DNA from 4 places in the Bacillus sp. GW821-FHT01G09 genome. Region 1 is predicted to be linked to each of the others. Evidence: riboswitches for the same ligand, from Rfam matches in the RefSeq annotation. Region 1 holds a riboswitch; each other region holds the start of a gene.
The links. Region 1 has a riboswitch for thiamine pyrophosphate ahead of thiC (phosphomethylpyrimidine synthase ThiC). Riboswitches for the same ligand answer to the same signal wherever they lie in the genome.
Positions count from the first base shown of each region.

Region 1 (4,369 bases):
GCAGTGCCCATCTCTCAAGTGTCGATTTTTTCTATAACATGGGGATGGGATGATTTTGAGGAAGTATTTAACACGTGGCAGCACTGGGCCCCGTATACAGATGACCGGCTTACATCATCAATAGAGTTTTGGCCTAAAGAAGTAAACCGCATAGAAGCCCTCGGCCAATTTGTCGGGCCAAAAACAGAGTTAAAAAAACTGTTAAAGCCTTTATTGAAAGCAGGAAGCCCAACAAGCGGAATGGTAAAAACAATGCCGTTCATCGAAGCGGTAACCTTTTTTAACAGCCCGGGAGGCAATCAGCCTCAAAAAATGAAACGCTCCGGCTCTTTCATTGAAAAGCCATTATCAGAACGTGCGATTTCAACAATAAAACACTTTTTAGAGCACGCTCCGAATCAAAACGCCAGTGTCTGGCAGCAAGCACTCGGCGGGGCAGCCGGACGGATCGCTCCCGACCAAACGGCATTTTATTATCGTGATGCAATCATCGCCCAGGAATACTTAACAAACTGGACATCTCCTGAAGAAAAAAGACAAAACGTCCGCTGGATTGAGGGGCTGAGAACGTCCCTTTCGAAAGAAACGATGGGAGACTACGTAAATTGGCCAGATATCGAAATCAGAAACTGGCCAAGAACATATTACGGCGAAAACGTTGAACGACTCCGCCGTGTCAAAACGAAATATGATCCAGAAAATGTTTTCCGTTTTGAACAGAGCATTCCGCCGCTTCGACGCTCTCTGTTTTTCTACAAAAAATGAAGATGGAGCATTCTCCATCTTCATTTTTTTATTGATATAAATTGCTTCCCGTATCGACAAACTCTTTTGCTTTTTCTTTTAATCCTTTATTTATGGCTTCTGCTTCACTGAGATCGTTTTTCTTCGCATAATCCCGAATATCCTGTGAAATTCTCATGCTGCAAAATTTCGGACCGCACATGGAACAAAAGTGAGCGGTTTTTGCTCCTTCAGCAGGCAGGGTTTCATCATGGTATTCAAGGGCTCTCTCCGGATCAAGAGATAAATTAAACTGATCCCGCCAGCGGAATTCAAAACGGGCTTTCGATAACGCATCATCCCGGAGTTGCGCTCCGGGATGCCCTTTTGCAAGGTCCGCAGCGTGCGCAGCGATCTTATATGTAATGACTCCTTCACGAACATCATCACGGTTTGGCAGCCCTAAATGCTCCTTCGGCGTTACATAACAAAGCATTGCTGTCCCGTACCAACCGATCATCGCCGCTCCGATCGCTGAAGTAATATGGTCATATCCCGGAGCAATATCCGTTGTCAGCGGCCCCAATGTGTAAAAAGGCGCTTCTTTACAAAGGTCCATTTGTTTATCGACGTTCTCTTTGATTTTATGCATCGGAACATGTCCAGGACCCTCAATCATCACCTGAACATCATGCTTCCAGGCAATTTGCGTCAGCTCTCCAAGCGTCTCTAATTCAGCAAACTGCGCTTCGTCATTGGCATCAGCAATTGATCCGGGACGCAAACCATCCCCAAGAGAGAAAGCAATATCATACGTTTTCATAATCTCACATATTTCTTCAAAATGTGTGTATAAAAAGCTTTCTTGATGATGAGCCAGACACCACTGCGCCATAATCGCTCCCCCGCGTGACACAATACCAGTTGTCCGTTTGGCAGTCAGCGGTACATACCTAAGCAAAACACCCGCGTGAATCGTAAAATAATCCACTCCCTGCTCTGCCTGCTCGATTAGCGTATCACGATAAATCTCCCACGTTAAATCCTCCGCTACGCCGTTTACTTTTTCAAGCGCCTGATAAATCGGAACAGTTCCCACAGGCACGGGGCAATTGCGGATAATCCATTCACGCGTCGTATGAATATCTTTTCCGGTAGAGAGATCCATCATTGTATCTGCTCCCCAGCGGATGGCCCACGTCATTTTTTCCACTTCTTCTTCAATGGATGACGTAACCGCTGAATTCCCGATATTCGCATTAATCTTCACATGAAAATTCCGGCCGATAATCATTGGCTCACTTTCAGGGTGATTAATGTTTGAAGGAATAATCGCCCGGCCGCTGGCTACCTCGTCTCTGACGAATTCAGGAGACACATGCTCACGAATGGCGATAAATTCCATCTCAGGTGTAATGATCCCCTTTTTTGCATAGTGCATTTGTGTGACATTTTGACCTGCCTTCGCCCTCAGCGGTTTCCGCTTTAATCCTGGGTAGCTTACGTTTGGATTTGCTTTTTTATAACCGTTATCTTCTGGTTTTATAGCCCGACCTTCATACTCTTCCACGTCACCGCGCTCTGTGATCCATTTTTGGCGGAGCGGCTTTAATCCTTCTTGAATATTAATGGTTACTTCAGGGTCCGTATACGGTCCGCTTGTATCATAGACACGCACAGGCGCGTTTTCCTCTTCGCCGAACGATCCCGTCGTCGGACTCAATGCAATCTCCCTCATCGGCACTTGGATGTCCGAAGAAGAACCCTCCACGTATACCTTCTTGCTGCCTGAAAAACTTGACATAATGGAAATGTTGGCTTGCTGCACTGAATTGTTTTGCATTACTTTCCTTCCCCTCTCTACATTTGAAAGGACAAAATCAAGCCCATAACCAGCACAAAAAACCGGATTCATATAAATGAACCCGGTTACAGTCAGAAAGAAACATATTATTGCCCAGCACGACAATAACAAAAACAATTCCTCTACTTCCCCACGCTGGTACGAACCAGATCAGGTCCAAAGGGTTAAGAAGCTTACCTTCTCTCTCAGCCCGAAAGCGGGCACCCCCAGTAACTATTGATTTCGCACTCATCTTATCATAAAATCAATCTGAAAAAAAGAGGAATATAGATAATATTCAGCCAATTTCACCCTAAATATTTGACCGGCAACGGGATTTCAGCTATTTCATGTTCAGCCATCATCACCCGATATGCCTTTGCACCCGACCTTGAACTCACAGTCTGAAACAGCTGATCATTTATGAAATGGAGAGCAGCCCCATCATCCGCTGCATAGCCACTGCATAAGAACTTGTTAGATATCAGCTGGTGGTATGCCGGTCTCCGATCCTTTTCCCCGTCATAATGGGGACAAAAGCTCCCTTGCAAAAAACCTAAACTTTTCAAACTTGTCAGCGGTCCGGCTGAATCTGTCACCCCTTCTTCAAACCAGCAGATCGCATCGGCACTTAATCCAGCTACAACCACACCGTTCTTCCATGCTTCCCTGAGAATATGATCCAGCCCACACTCTTTCCATAACACAAGTAAATTCCGCGTATTTCCACCGCCAACATAAATCACGTCCATTTCCATAACAAAAGAAGCTAAATCTGTTGATGGCGGCTTAAACAAAGATAAGTGAGACGGCACACAATCCAGTGTTTTAAATGCATGATAAAACCGCTGAATATAGTTTTGGGAATCTCCGCTCGCCGTCGGCAAAAAACAAATACGAGGCTGCTCTCGTTTTGATTGATTGAGGATATATTGATCGAGGGACAAATTATCCGGATCCATCGAAAAACCCCCGCCCCCCATCGCAATAATCTGCTTCATCATCACACCCCCCAACAAAATTTGTTGCTTATTATAGCATTTTGTATAGAAGCAAGAAACAAAGCCAAATACTTTCTTATCAGGAGCTGCTAAAAAAACAAAGGAGGTGGTTTCCCATTGAACAAAGTCTTTGTCCCAAAGATATTCTTGATTTGTTAACAACAATAAAAACCAGCATTAACAAATACACTGTCGCAATAACAGAAGCCGAAAATCCCCACATCAGAAGAGCATTGCATGATCAATTAGATACAACTGTTTATCTCCATGATGAACTGTCAGATCTTCTGTTAGAAAAGGGGTGGCTCGGGTGAGCAATTACGCTTTTATCTTGCAGTAAAGACCACAAAAAGAGACGGGATCTCAAAGATGAGATGCCGTCTCTTTTTTATTGCTCCACTCTTCTTAAAGCCTCGTTTACCGTTTCTTTTATAAACGCGTCTTCACCGCTTAATCGGTCTAAACTGAGATCACCGTTTCTCAGCCTTTCGGAAATATTGTTTATATCCTCCTCTACTGTGATTTGCAGCTCACCAGCCAAAAACATTCTGTGTAATTCATCTGCAACCAAACTTTCTTTATTCACTTCCATCCACTCCTTTATTTTCTTAGTCTGTCCCTAGGCCGAGACGAATAATAGGAAAAAAGTATGAATCAGATGAATCTTTTTTCCTCCTTCTTACGTATATCTGTTGAGAAAAAAGAAAAAGGGGAAGATCTAACATGTCACTTTTTAAGAAGCTTGCGGCAAGTGCCGGAATTGGAGCAGCAAAAGTTGATACTATTTTAGAGAAAGACGCAT
Region 1 covers NZ_JBWKWL010000002.1:2,804-7,172, reverse strand. Annotated here, with positions in the region: gene AC07VD_RS05405 (FAD-binding oxidoreductase) at 1-765, shown strand, start outside; gene thiC (phosphomethylpyrimidine synthase ThiC) at 794-2,566, opposite strand; TPP riboswitch at 2,698-2,805, opposite strand; gene AC07VD_RS05395 (Type 1 glutamine amidotransferase-like domain-containing protein) at 2,875-3,567, opposite strand; gene AC07VD_RS05390 (spore coat protein) at 3,609-3,881, shown strand; gene AC07VD_RS05385 (hypothetical protein) at 3,956-4,159, opposite strand; gene spo0M (sporulation control protein Spo0M) at 4,291-4,369, shown strand, end outside.

Region 2 (4,369 bases), 440 kb from region 1:
GGCACCCGCTCAAGCGCGAGATGCTCGGCTTCTTTTTCTGTCATGGCAGATGGATTCACTGCTTTTACTCTATTCATTGAAAGAATGTCAGCCGATATTGCGTCTGCTTTTACAAAGTAAGTTCCCTTTTGATTTTCAAGCGTTATATCATATGTTTTTTTATCCTTTGATTGTGTTGCTTTCGTGACCTTGCCTTCATAAGAGGCTTCGACTTTTTTTACGACAGTCTCCTTTGACAATACGTTCTCATGGGTTTGCCGAATGATGAGAAACGTACAGATGATGACAACTAAAATGGCTGCTGCAGCAAAAGATACTGTTTTTATTGTTTTAGTCATCGGCCTCCCCCATTCTGTTCGCTGAATTGCATGGTGACAGCTGTTCCTTGTCCCGGCTTGCTTTTGACAGACAGCTCAATGCCATGCTCATCGGCGATTTGCTTGGCAATGGAAAGGCCTAAACCCGTTCCGCCTGTTTTTCTGTTTCGTGCTTCATCTGCCCGGTAGAACCGTTCGAACAAATGCGGGATATGCTCCTCAGGTATTCCGATGCCTTCATCCCTCACTGATAAAAATGGCCGTCCATTCCTCGTTCCAGCTGACATCTCAATAGGCTTTTCACTATACTTTATTGCATTATCAAGCAAAATGGTCAACAGCTGCTTGATGCGTTCTTCATCAGCTTTTACAAGCAGGCTCTCTTTATCAGTTTCAAGCAATATGTCACGCTGATAAACGGACTGGAGCGTTTGCATAACCGCGCGCGCCGCTTCAATCAGATCGATTGTTTTCAGATCAAGCTCAAGCTCTTGATGACTTTTGGCCAGCGCCAAAAGCTGATTGGTCAGTTTTTTCATATGCACCGCTTCTGAGTGAATGGCTTCTATCGACTCCTCAAGCACCTCCGGCTTTTTTGCCCCCCACCGCTTCATCAGGCTGCTGTAGCTTTCTATAATGGTGAGCGGCGTTTTCAATTCGTGTGAAGCATCTTGAACAAATTGCTGCTGTTTATCATAGTGCTCCTTCAGCATCATTGCCATTTCATTAAATGTCAGCCCCATTTGATACAATTCATCGTTGGACTGTCCTTCTAAAGAAATCGTTTTAAATTCTTTGTCTCGCTGTATGTCTTTCATTGTGATCATTAATCGTCTGATCGGATTGATGATTCGGCGGGCTAGCAAGCTGCCTGCAAAAAAAGAAGCAATGCAGACAGCAGCACTTGCAGCGATTAAGATGATTTTCAACAGAAACAGACTCTCTTCTGTGTTCTCAAGCCTTTCAACCAGCTGAAGAGAAACCACTTGTCCATCGGTCCAAATCACCGGAACAGCAGCCTCGGCAAACAGCTTGCCGTCATGTTTCCTCACATCTGCCGTTTCTCCGCTATGAAAAGAGAGAGGAAAATCTTTATAGGCTTTTTCTTTTGTGATCGTCATAACGGCTTTTTGATCACCATTCACTACACGCACCATGCCCTTTGCCGGAAGATAGGCCTGCAGCATATCCTGCAAAGCCACTCCTTCTGTTTCAGCGGCACGCAGCGCTTCGGCAATGTTATCCGTCTCATCAGCAAGCCGGGATGCATCCTTTGATGTCAGCGCAGACGAAAAAATGAGATAGACTGCGGTATGCACCAAAATTAATAAAATCAACAGTGATATTGATGTGTATAGATGAATCTTGGTCTTCAGCTTCATCGTTTACCCCTTAATGGCATAGCCGACCCCGCGTATCGTATGGATCAGCTGTTTTTCGTAAGGATAGTCCAGTTTTTTTCTGATGTATCTTATGTAGACGTCCACGACATTTGTATCACCGATATAATCAAATCCCCATACCGAGCTTAGAATTTGCTCCCGTGTCAGCACTTGCTGCGGATGCTTTAGCATATAGACGAGTAGATCAAATTCCCGCGGCGTTAATTCCACCTCTTTGTCTCCGCGTCTCACTTCACGGGTTTTTTCGTTCACCCGCAAATCGTCATATGTAAGAAAGGTGCCGATATCTTCCGTTTTTGTTCCATTTTGCCGCAGCGCCGCCCTGATTCTCGCAAGCAATTCCTCGATTTCAAACGGCTTGGTGACATAGTCATTTGCACCGATGTCCAGACCTGTTACCTTATCAGGAATACTGTCTCGCGCCGTTAATAATATGACCGGTGTCTGCGGATCCGTTTTTCTCAAGCGGCGCAGCACTTCCAGTCCGCTAAGCCCCGGAAGCATGACATCAAGAAGCACCAAGGAATACCCGCCTTTCGCTGCCGCATCCAGACCTTCTGTGCCATTGTGTTTGATGGTGACGCTGTATCCTTCATATTCCAATTCAAGCTGAAGAACCCTGGCGATTTTTTCTTCATCTTCCACAATTAATATGTTTCCTTTTTCCAAATTTGATCATCCTCTCCCGTCCCTATATGAAAAAAATGATTTCGTTGTTTACAAAATGATTCTTATCATCTATTATGATGTCAAAATAAAAAATTGTATACGGAAAGCACTAGGGGTGCTGTTTTGGCTGAGATAAAGCGCGGAAGAAACGCGCTTTGATCCCTTATGACCCGATCTGGATAATACCAGCGTGGGGAAGTGCAGGTTGACCGAATGGTGTATTTTTTTGTGCGCTTAATCGATCTATGACTGCATATTCCCTTAGGATATGCAGTTTTTTATTTTACCAAAAAAACAGGAGGTCGGAGAAATGGAGCATATTTGCGGTACAAGCAGAATCGCCGGTTTTCGCTTCTCTTTATATCCGATGACGGATGATTTTATCAGTGTGATCAAGTCTGCGCTGAAAAAAACAGATACATCCAATGTATGGACGAAAACCGACCATATCAGCACGGTGTTACGCGGATCGATTGATCATGTATTCGATGCTGCAAAAGCCATTTACCTTCATGCAGCAAACAGCGAAAAACACATCGTCATGAACGGCACGTTTTCCATTGGATGCCCGGGTGACACACAGGGGGATACATATCTTTCCAAAGGTGATAAGCGTGTCAATGAAGATGCTGTCCGAGGCTTGAAGGCGGAAGCGCCGTGCCAATTTGCCCTTTATCCAATGAACGAGCCGGATTATATGGGATTGATTAGGAAGGCTGTCGACATTGCAAAAGCCCAAGGCACTTTCGTACAGGGTGTCCATTACGCGAGCGAGCTTGACGGGGATGCGCATGACGTATTCAGCACATTGGAAGCCGTTTTCCGCATGGCTGAGCAGCAAACAAACCACATCACCATGACTGTGAATCTTTCGGCTAACAGTCCATCAAGAAAAAACAGAAAGCAGGGATAACATGAAAAGCTGGAAAGTAAAAGAAATTGTCATCATGTCCGTTATCAGTATCGTATTTGCCGTTGTTTATTTATTATTTACACATTTCGGAAACGTGCTTGCAGGTATGTTTGGGCCAATCGCCTATGAACCGATTTACGGCATTTGGTTTATCGTTTCTGTGATCGCCGCGTACATGATTCGAAAACCGGGTGCGGCGCTCGTTTCTGAAATCATTGCCGCTCTCGTTGAGTGCCTGCTGGGAAATCCGTCTGGCCCGATGGTCATCGTCATTGGCATTGTTCAAGGGCTCGGGGCTGAGGCTGTATTTCTTGCAACACGCTGGAAAGCATACTCTCTCCCTGTCCTTATGCTGGCCGGTATGGGGTCTTCAGTAGCCAGCTTTATCTATGATCTCTTTGTTTCTGGCTATGCAGCCTATTCACCAGGTTATCTGCTCATTATGCTTGTGATCCGTCTCATTTCCGGCGCGCTTTTGGCGGGGCTTCTCGGAAAAGCTGTCAGCGACTCTCTCGCTTATACAGGTGTGTTAAACGGAATGGCACTCGGAAAGGAACTGAAAAAGAAACGGAAGCGGGCGTCAGAACATGCAAGCCTTTGATGAGCTTCTGACGGTTGAGCAGCTCAGCTTCTCTTATGAAGAAGACGAGAAACCGGTTTTTCAAGACATTTCGTTTGAGATTCAAAAAGGAGAATGCGTTTTATTATTAGGACCGAGCGGATGCGGTAAAAGCTCGCTCGCCCTTTGTTTAAACGGTCTATATCCGGAGGCTTGCGACGGCATTCAGTCCGGACATGTCTTTCTATTTCAAAAGCCGGTCACAGATGCTGAAACCTCCGAAACGATTGCTCAGCATGCCGGGGTCGTTTTTCAGGATCCTGATCAGCAGTTCTGCATGCTGACGGTAGAGGATGAAATTGCGTTCGGGCTGGAAAATCTGCAAATTCCAAAAGAAGCAATGACAGAGAAAATCAACGCCGTATTAGAAAAATTACGCATTACCCATTTAAAAGAAAAAACGATCTCAACCCTTTCAGGAGGACAAAAGCAGAAAGTGGCTCTCGCC
Region 2 covers NZ_JBWKWL010000002.1:442,549-446,917, reverse strand. Annotated here, with positions in the region: gene AC07VD_RS07775 (PepSY domain-containing protein) at 1-338, opposite strand, end outside; gene ykoH (two-component system sensor histidine kinase YkoH) at 335-1,699, opposite strand; gene ykoG (two-component system response regulator YkoG) at 1,703-2,389, opposite strand; TPP riboswitch at 2,491-2,603, shown strand; gene thiU (HMP/thiamine ABC transporter substrate-binding protein ThiU) at 2,700-3,302, shown strand; gene AC07VD_RS07755 (ECF transporter S component) at 3,304-3,903, shown strand; gene AC07VD_RS07750 (ABC transporter ATP-binding protein) at 3,890-4,369, shown strand, end outside.
Region 2: linked by a shared signal. The riboswitch ahead of thiU (HMP/thiamine ABC transporter substrate-binding protein ThiU) and the one ahead of thiC (phosphomethylpyrimidine synthase ThiC) in region 1 are both predicted to bind thiamine pyrophosphate.

Region 3 (4,369 bases), 290 kb from region 1:
CAGCTACTGCTTCCTTTTGAATGTCAAACGATGGGTATTTCCCCGTGCCCAGCAGCAATCTTGATTGAAATGATTTTCCGCCAATTGTTAACATGCTCATCCGCCTCCTACAAAATGGACAATTTCAATGACATCACGATCACAAAGCTCAACCTCGTGATAGCGTTCTTTCCCGATTATTTCTTTATTTCTTTCCACGATAACGATTTTATTTTCAAGCTGATACGACGCCAGCAGGTCTTGAATTGTACCTGTGTCTTTTTCCCACTTCACGTCTTTACCGTTCAGCTGTAGGATCATATCTGAACCGCCTCCTTGCGATCAATTCGGAATGCGTGCAGCCAGTCTTGGTTGAACTCTTTATTCATGATGAGATCACTGATCAAAGCGCCCGTTGCGGGAGCAAGCAGGATCCCATTTCTGAAATGGCCCGCCGCAAATAAAATACGGTTGTCCTCAGGATGTCTGCCGATGTACGGTTTTCCATCCTTTGTTCCCGGCCGGAGTCCCGCCCAAAAACGATCCACCTTCATATTCTGTATAGCCGGCAGCATCGTTTTTGCTTTTTTCATAACCGATTCCAATCCGCCAAGATCCGGTGTTTCACTCCAGTCTCCCGGCTTCATTGTCGCGCCGACAACCAGTTTGCCGCTTTTTCTCGGTACGATATAGCAGTGATCATGGTAAAGCGTTTTTGTCAGCGGGATATCATCATTCCAAACGGACAGGCACTCCCCTTTTACAGGGAGAAAAGCATTGTTCAGTCCGAGCTGTTTAAAAAACATCCCGCTCCACACTCCGCTGGCAACGACAACATGATTAGCCCATACGTCTCCGCTAGGGGTCTTGATGGACAGGGCTTCACCGTCACGTTCGACATGCAGGACAGGCGTATGCTCAAAAATCTCCGCCCCAAGCATTTTTGCTGCTTTCACATATGCCTTGCAAACAAAATAAGGCTCCACATGCACATCATCCTGAATAAAAGATGCACCAAAGATGTCACCAGACGCATACGGCTCTTTTTCTAACACCTCTTCTTTTGAATACCAGCTGACAGAGTCCAAATCGTCCATCTGTCTCAGCTGCAGCACATCTTCTACAGAAAATGCAAGCTTAAACATACCGCCGTTATGCTGCCTGATATCCACACCGGATAATGCATAAAGCTCTTCTCCAAGACCTTTGTACAGACGCTGACTGTGCATAGCGAAATCAAAAAACGCGTCACGTTCCTCGCATTCGGCATGGGCGCCCAGCATTCCGGCAGCGGCACTTGTCGTTCTGCCGCCCATTGTTCCGCTTTCAAACAATGCGGTGCTTTTGTTTTCCTTTGCCAAATAATAAGCAATCGCGGAACCGATAATTCCGCCTCCAATAATCACTGCTTCATAATGCCTTTTCATAGCGCATCTCCTTTAGCTTGCGGGAATATCGTCTGGCTGCTTCCAAGGGCTCAGCGGAAGAGAAAATTCCTGACATAACAGCGATGCCGTCTGCCCCTGCTTGTTTTACGTCTCTTAACCTGTCCGGCGTCATCCCCCCGATGGCTATAACCGGGATGGAAATCCGCTGTTTGATATCTGACAGCAAAGATACTCCTCTGCCTTCAAGACCCTTTTTGCAATCCGTTTCAAACACATGGCCGAACAGCACGTAGTCCGCGTCTTCCTTTTCTGCTTGAACCGCTTCCTCCAGTGAATGCACCGACCTCCCGATATGAAGGTGTGGAAATCTGGCTCTGACCTGCTTCGGTGAAAAGCTTCCGCTTGGCAGCTGCACGCGGTGAATAGTAGAGAAAAGTGCAATATCCACGCGCCCGTTCATCACCAGCTTTCGTTTATCTATACCGCCTTCAAAAATAAGCTCGAGCAGTTTCAAAATATCCGCCGCCGATTTTGAGCGTTCCCGAATATGAATAAAATCAACTTCATTCTGAATCGTAATGATGATTCTCGCTAGCTCTTCTACCGGCTTGCTGTCATCCGTTATGGCGTGAAGCTCCACATTCCTCCACCTCTTTTATGGCGCTGTCAGACCAGCCTTCTTTTCGATAGGCCATTCCCCAAAATTGATATTCATAGTAGCTGGAGATGACAAAATTCTCTTTCATCTTGGCACGCACTTCCTCCGTGCTGTTTTCCGCCAGCTCATCAAAGCGGTTGATTTGCTCCTCAACCTGTTGTCTAAACCAGTCACCGCCGTACGTCCCAATCCACTTTTGATAAATCGGATGCCCAGGATCGCAATGCAGCAATTTCTCACCAACCTCGTAATAAAGCCAGTAGCATGGCAGCAGGGCCGCTAAGATTTCTGCGAAATTCCCGCTCAAAACCGAACGGTACATATGGGATGTATAAGAGTACGCTGTAGGAGACGGCTTAAACGCCTTACGCTCTTCCTCGCTGATTTCCAACAGCTCGGCAAACTCGCGATGAAGCGCCATTTCCGCCTCATATGTACCTTGGGCATGGCTTGCCATCCGCCCCGTTGTAAAAAGGTCCTTCGCATAAGCTGCGCCAAATGACTGCACCTTTGCAAAATGCGTTAAATAATAGGAATCTTGAAGTACGTAGTATTTAAAACGGTCAATCGGAAGCGTTCCGTCACCGATTCCTTGAACGAACGGATGGACAAAGCTCCCCTCCCACCATTCTGCGGCTGCGCTGCGGCATTCTTCTGAAAACTTCACAAATCATTCCCCCTCTGATAAATAAAAAAACCACTTTCCCGCAAGGAAAAGTGGTTTGGAATTGGCATAGTAAAATAACACAAATACCGCTCCACTTCCCTACGCAGGTCTGAACCTGTTCAAGTTATGAGGGTCTAAAAGTCACACTTTTATCTCAGCCCTTATGAAGGACACCCCTAGTGGTTAAACGAATACATATTGAATTGTTCTGCACCTCTATATTAACACGAATCCTTATTTGGTCAAGATTTATCCTTCCAATGTTTTCTTAAGATCCGTTACGTATCCCCGAGATCCGGTGACAATTAAACGGTCTCCAAGTTTCAGCCTTGTATCCCCATGAGGAACGATGCTGTCCACACCTCTGAAGATCCTGACAAAGATGACGTCACCTGTTAAAGGGAATTCCCGTAAAATCACACCGTCGTATTTACTGTTCTCCATATTAATTTGATACAGCGAAGACTCTTGGTTCGTGAGCAGCTTCATGACGCCAGGCGCTTCAATCAGTGCGCGAAGCAGCGTTTTTGTCGACAGCAGAATAGAAAAGATGCTGATTCCCTGCTCCTTCAGAACTGCTTCATGCTCCGGTGATCCTACGCTTGCAATGACTCTTTCTGTGCCTTTTTCTTTTGCAAGTAAAGCAATGTCTGCATTCATATCTTCATTTCCTGTCGCCACAACGAGGATATCCGTTTCAAAAATGCCGAGTGATTCAAGCGTCTCGTGTTCATAGTCAGAAATTGTTTCAACAGCAAACACTGATTCTGACAGCTTTTCCTCCGCATTCTCTTGATAGACGTGTACAACACGCACGTCATACTCTTCCTCTGGCAATTCGAGTGTAACAGGCAAAGTCATTTGATTGGCGCCAATGAACGTAATCGTCTTTTTCTCCTCCGGCTGCTCTTCCCGTTTGTATAATTTTTTAAAACAGATCGGCGTAAAAATACTTGCAATGACGGCTACTAAAATGAGCGCTCCTGACATATTTGCACTGATCACGTGAAGCTGCTGGCCGATTGTTGCAGCGGCAATCACGAGCGAAAGCGTTGATGTCAGCAGGAAACCAGACGCGAAAATGGTTCGGTTATCATACCACTTCTTTAGGTACATGACAGGAATGATTTTGCTGACTAACAGCGCCAGCAGCAGAAGCGGAATCATGATTAAAATTGTTTTATCCTGAAAAAGAGTCCAAATATCCAGCTTCACACCGACCATCACAAAGAAAATCGGTATTAAGAACCCATAACCAAATGAATCCAGCTGCTGAACAAGTTCTTTGTTTGGCGAAAGCAGGGAAACAAGTACCCCCGCCAAGAAAGCGCCGAGAATATTTTCCGCCCCAAGTGATTCAGACAGGGCAACGAGTACAATAATTAACGTAAAAATGGCACGCGTCCCGATCTGGATCGTCCCTTTTGACATGGACTGAACAAAAGAGCGATGTTTAAAGACCCGGCCGAAAAAGTAAAGCACCACTCCGGCCGCAAACAGAATCATCAGGAGCCACATGTTTCCGCTGTCCTCTCCGTATAAAGAAGAAAAAACAGCAAGAAGAATCATCGTGGCCAAATCAGCAATAACAGCAACAAGCAAAATAATCTGCCCGATATTCGAATTCATGATCCGTTCTTCTTTTAATGTTGGAACGACAACGCCTAATGAAATCGT
Region 3 covers NZ_JBWKWL010000002.1:289,433-293,801, reverse strand. Annotated here, with positions in the region: gene thiG (thiazole synthase) at 1-100, opposite strand, end outside; gene thiS (sulfur carrier protein ThiS) at 97-297, opposite strand; gene thiO (glycine oxidase ThiO) at 297-1,406, opposite strand; gene tenI (thiazole tautomerase TenI) at 1,390-2,007, opposite strand; gene tenA (thiaminase II) at 1,982-2,692, opposite strand; TPP riboswitch at 2,772-2,880, opposite strand; gene AC07VD_RS06880 (monovalent cation:proton antiporter family protein) at 2,942-4,369, opposite strand, start outside.
Region 3: linked by a shared signal. The riboswitch ahead of tenA (thiaminase II) and the one ahead of thiC (phosphomethylpyrimidine synthase ThiC) in region 1 are both predicted to bind thiamine pyrophosphate.

Region 4 (4,369 bases), 650 kb from region 1:
TAGCGGATATGATGGGGATTTCTCAGTCTTATATTTCGCGGCTTGAGAAAAGAATTATAAAAAGATTGAGAAAAGAGTTCAACAAAATGGTGTAAAAAATTTTATGGTTAGAACCCCTTGATTTTACAGGGATTTCCTGATTTCGACAGTTTTTCGGTCTGAGTGCAGTGCATATTTTTCCCACCCAAGGAGATACTTAACGTTGTACAGCAGCTCCTGTAGGGAGGGAAAAAAGTGTCGAGAAATAAAGTCGAAATCTGCGGGGTGGATACCTCCAAATTACCAGTACTCAAGAATGAAGAGATGAGAAAGCTGTTTAGGCAGCTGCAGGATGAAGGCGATGATTCAGCAAGAGAAAAGCTTGTAAACGGGAACTTGCGTCTTGTCTTAAGTGTCATTCAACGATTTAATAACAGAGGGGAGTATGTTGATGACTTATTTCAAGTCGGCTGCATCGGACTAATGAAATCCATTGATAATTTTGACCTAAGCCACAATGTTAAGTTTTCAACATACGCTGTACCTATGATTATCGGAGAGATCCGCAGGTATTTACGCGATAATAACCCGATTCGTGTCTCAAGATCACTCCGGGACATCGCTTACAAGGCGCTTCAGGTAAGAGAGCGGTTAATCAGTGAGACAAGCAAGGAGCCGACTGCAGAAGACATCGCAAAAGTTCTTGAAGTACCGCATGAGGAAATTGTATTTGCGCTTGATGCCATCCAGGATCCGGTTTCTCTATTTGAACCGATCTATAACGACGGCGGAGATCCGATCTATGTGATGGACCAAATCAGTGATGAGCGTAATACAGATTCACAATGGATTGAAGAGCTGGCTTTAAAAGAGGGCATGAGAAGGCTGAACGATCGGGAAAAAATGATTTTGAGAAAGCGATTCTTCCAAGGGAAAACCCAAATGGAAGTCGCCGAGGAAATCGGAATTTCCCAGGCGCAGGTGTCCAGACTTGAAAAAGCGGCTATCAAACAAATGAATAAAAATATTCATCAATAATGAAAAGCCTTTAAAACGATGTTGTTTTAAAGGCTTTTCTATTGATTACGGATGGTTTACGTTTTGGAAAAAGTAAGGTATCCTAGTTCGTACAAAGTTTTATGAAAATTAAAACAATTATAAAAGGCAATAAAGAGGAGGACCACGATGATTTTGCAGCTTGACAATGTCTCACTAAAACGGAATGGGAAATGGATACTGAGAGATATTCATTGGAAGGTGGAAGAAAAGGAAAATTGGGTGCTTTACGGCCTAAATGGCGCCGGGAAGACAGCGCTGTTAAATATGCTTTGCTCTTATTATTTTCCAACATCAGGCGAGATGCAGGTGCTTGGCCATGAATTTGGCAAAACAGAGCTTGGGGAAAAGCTCAGACGTAAAATTGGCCTCGTCTCAGCAGCTCTTCAGCAAAAATTGTATCCGGCAGATTCAGCCTTTGAAATTGCTTTGAGCGGAGCTTACGCTTCGATTGGGTTATATGAAACGCCAAGTAAGGAAACCAGGGAAAAAGCGATTGGTTTGTTAGAGGACTTGGGAGCAATTGAATATGCCGATCGCCGCTATGAAACCCTTTCTCAAGGGGAAAAACAAAGAGCGTTGATTGCTAGAGCACTAATGGCCGATCCGGAGTTGCTGATACTGGATGAACCAGTCACAGGGCTGGATTTTATTGCCCGGGAAAAGTTGTTAGATACGATTACATACATTGCAAACAAAGAAAATGCACCATCTATCCTTTATGTGACTCATCATGCTGAAGAAATTTTGCCTGTCTTTGATAAAGCCCTTTTATTAAAACAGGGAGAGGTCTTTGGATCCGGAGAAATAAAGGAAATGCTTACTGATCAAGTACTTTCCGCTTTTTTTGATACGCCAATCCATGTATTATGGAATCAGGATCGGCCGTTTTTAACAAGAGCTGAGCCGATAACGAATGCCTGACAAACATATATAGATTCATCCTAGGGGTGCTTTGCGAAGCTGAGAGAGACTTTGTCTCAACCCTTTTGACCTGATCTGGATCATGCCAGCGGAGGGAAGCGGTGAAAAGCGGAGTACATCGGACTTCGTTTGTTTTTATTAAGCCGTTTCATCACATTTGAAACGGCTTTTTTGATTTTAAAGAATAGGAGCGGATTTACATTGGATCAACAAATAGACTCTTTGCAAAAAAAAGTGGAAGAACAAAAGGAGGAGCTTATTCAGCTTGCTAAAACACTGATTTCTTATCAAACACCCGCTCCGCCTGCAAGAAATACAGAGGGCATTCAGTCATGGATTGCGGGATTTTTAAATGAATTGGGATTCTCGATCGACAAATGGGATGTGTACCCTGGAGATCCCAATGTTGTCGGCAAGCTAAAGGGAACAGATTCAGCAGATTATTATAGCCTGATTATCAATGGTCATGTAGATGTGGCAGAGGTAAAAGAGGATGAAGAATGGAAGCACGATCCGTTTCATCCCATTGAAAAAAACGGTCTCTTAATCGGGCGAGGCGCTTCCGATATGAAGGGCGGAATGGCTTGTGTGCTGTTTGCTGTCAAATTAATTCGTGAAGCCGGCATTGAGCTTCCAGGTGATCTGATTCTGCAATCGGTTATTGGGGAGGAAGTTGGAGAGGCCGGCACACTTGAATGCTGCAAGAGGGGCTACCACGCTGATTTTGCAATTGTCGCGGATACGAGCGATATGCATATTCAAGGCCAAGGCGGTGTCATTACAGGCTGGATCGAAATCAAAAGCAGTCAAACATTTCATGATGGAACGAGACGGAATATGATTCATGCAGGCGGAGGAACATTCGGAGCAAGCGCAATTGAAAAAATGGCAAAAATCATTGCGGGGCTCGGTGAACTTGAGCGCCACTGGTCTATTATGAAAAGTTATCCCGGTTTTAAACCCGGCACAAATACGATTAACCCGGCAGTTATAGAAGGCGGCAGACATGCGGCTTTTATAGCGGACGAATGCCGGCTGTGGATCACAGTCCATTTTTATCCGAATGAAACCCATGACCAAGTGGCAGAGGAAATAGAAGATTACGTCAATCGGCTGAGTGACAGTGATATTTGGCTTAGGGAAAACCGCCCTGTATTCAAGTGGGGAGGCTCATCTATGATAGAAGACAGAGGAGAAATTTTTCCGGCATTGGAAGTTGACCCTGGCCACCCAGGCGTCTTAGCGCTAACTGCCTCTCATGAGAAAGTGAAACGGGAGTGTCCAATTATTGACGTTTCTCAATCAGTTACAGATGGCGGATGGCTGTATGATGCCGGTATTCCATGCGTAATATACGGTCCTGGAGATCTGCACAATGCACACTCTGTGAACGAGAAGGTATCGATTGAGCAGCTAGTAGAGTATACAAAAATTATACTCGATTTTATCATCAGCTGGTGCAGCCGGAAAAAAGAACAATGACATGAAAATTTCTTCTTGCTGACAAGGTTCAGCCTGCCCATTCATATACTTGAACAAAAGGACGGAAAAAGGACGTGATGGAATGATCAGCATTTCAGAATTTCAGGTAAAGGATGTCGTCAATGTCTCAAACGGAAAAAAGCTGGGGAGTATTGGTGATATTGATATCAATGTGACCACTGGAAAAATTCAGGCGATCATACTCGGAGGAAATGGGAAAGTTCTCGGATTTTTTGGAAAAGAAGAGGAATTGGTCATTCCATGGCGAAATATAGTAAAAATCGGGGAAGATGTAATCTTAGTCCGATTAAGTGAACCACATGCATAAACCTGCTTGTCTGCCGCAGATTGGCAAATGCCGGAAGTCTCGATTCTTCCGGCACATTTCATTTAGAAATATGCAAATCGGCGCTCAACGAATGCAGTAAGATGTGGTAAAATAAGTGGGAAATTCCGCTTTTTTAAATGTTTGTCGAAAGGTTGGATCATCATGAATACATATCACCCATTCAGTCTTACCACACCCTCGACACTCATGATACAAGACTGGGCTCAAACGAATCAAAACAACAAAGAGGTCATTGCCGGATTTACGACAAAAAACGGCGGTGTCAGCCAAAAGCCTTTTGAATCGTTAAATACAGGATTGCACGTTCATGACAAAGATGCAGATGTAGTTAAAAATCGTGAATATATTGCCGATATGTTTAATACTGATTTGCAGTCTTGGGTATTCGCTGATCAGACACATGATAATCGCGTTCAGAAAGTGACGCAGAGGGATAGGGGAAAAGGCGCCCGTGAGTATCACACGGCTCTAAAAGCAACGGACGGGCTCTATACAAATGAAAAAAATGTATTTTTAGCATTATGCTTTGCTGATTGTGTGCCTCTTTTCCTTTATGATCCGGTTAAGTCGCTTGTCGGA
Region 4 covers NZ_JBWKWL010000002.1:656,434-660,802, forward strand. Annotated here, with positions in the region: gene sigE (RNA polymerase sporulation sigma factor SigE) at 1-95, shown strand, start outside; gene sigG (RNA polymerase sporulation sigma factor SigG) at 235-1,017, shown strand; gene AC07VD_RS08855 (ABC transporter ATP-binding protein) at 1,165-1,959, shown strand; TPP riboswitch at 1,972-2,073, shown strand; gene ylmB (N-formyl-4-amino-5-aminomethyl-2-methylpyrimidine deformylase) at 2,161-3,441, shown strand; gene AC07VD_RS08865 (YlmC/YmxH family sporulation protein) at 3,524-3,769, shown strand; gene pgeF (peptidoglycan editing factor PgeF) at 3,932-4,369, shown strand, end outside.
Region 4: linked by a shared signal. The riboswitch ahead of ylmB (N-formyl-4-amino-5-aminomethyl-2-methylpyrimidine deformylase) and the one ahead of thiC (phosphomethylpyrimidine synthase ThiC) in region 1 are both predicted to bind thiamine pyrophosphate.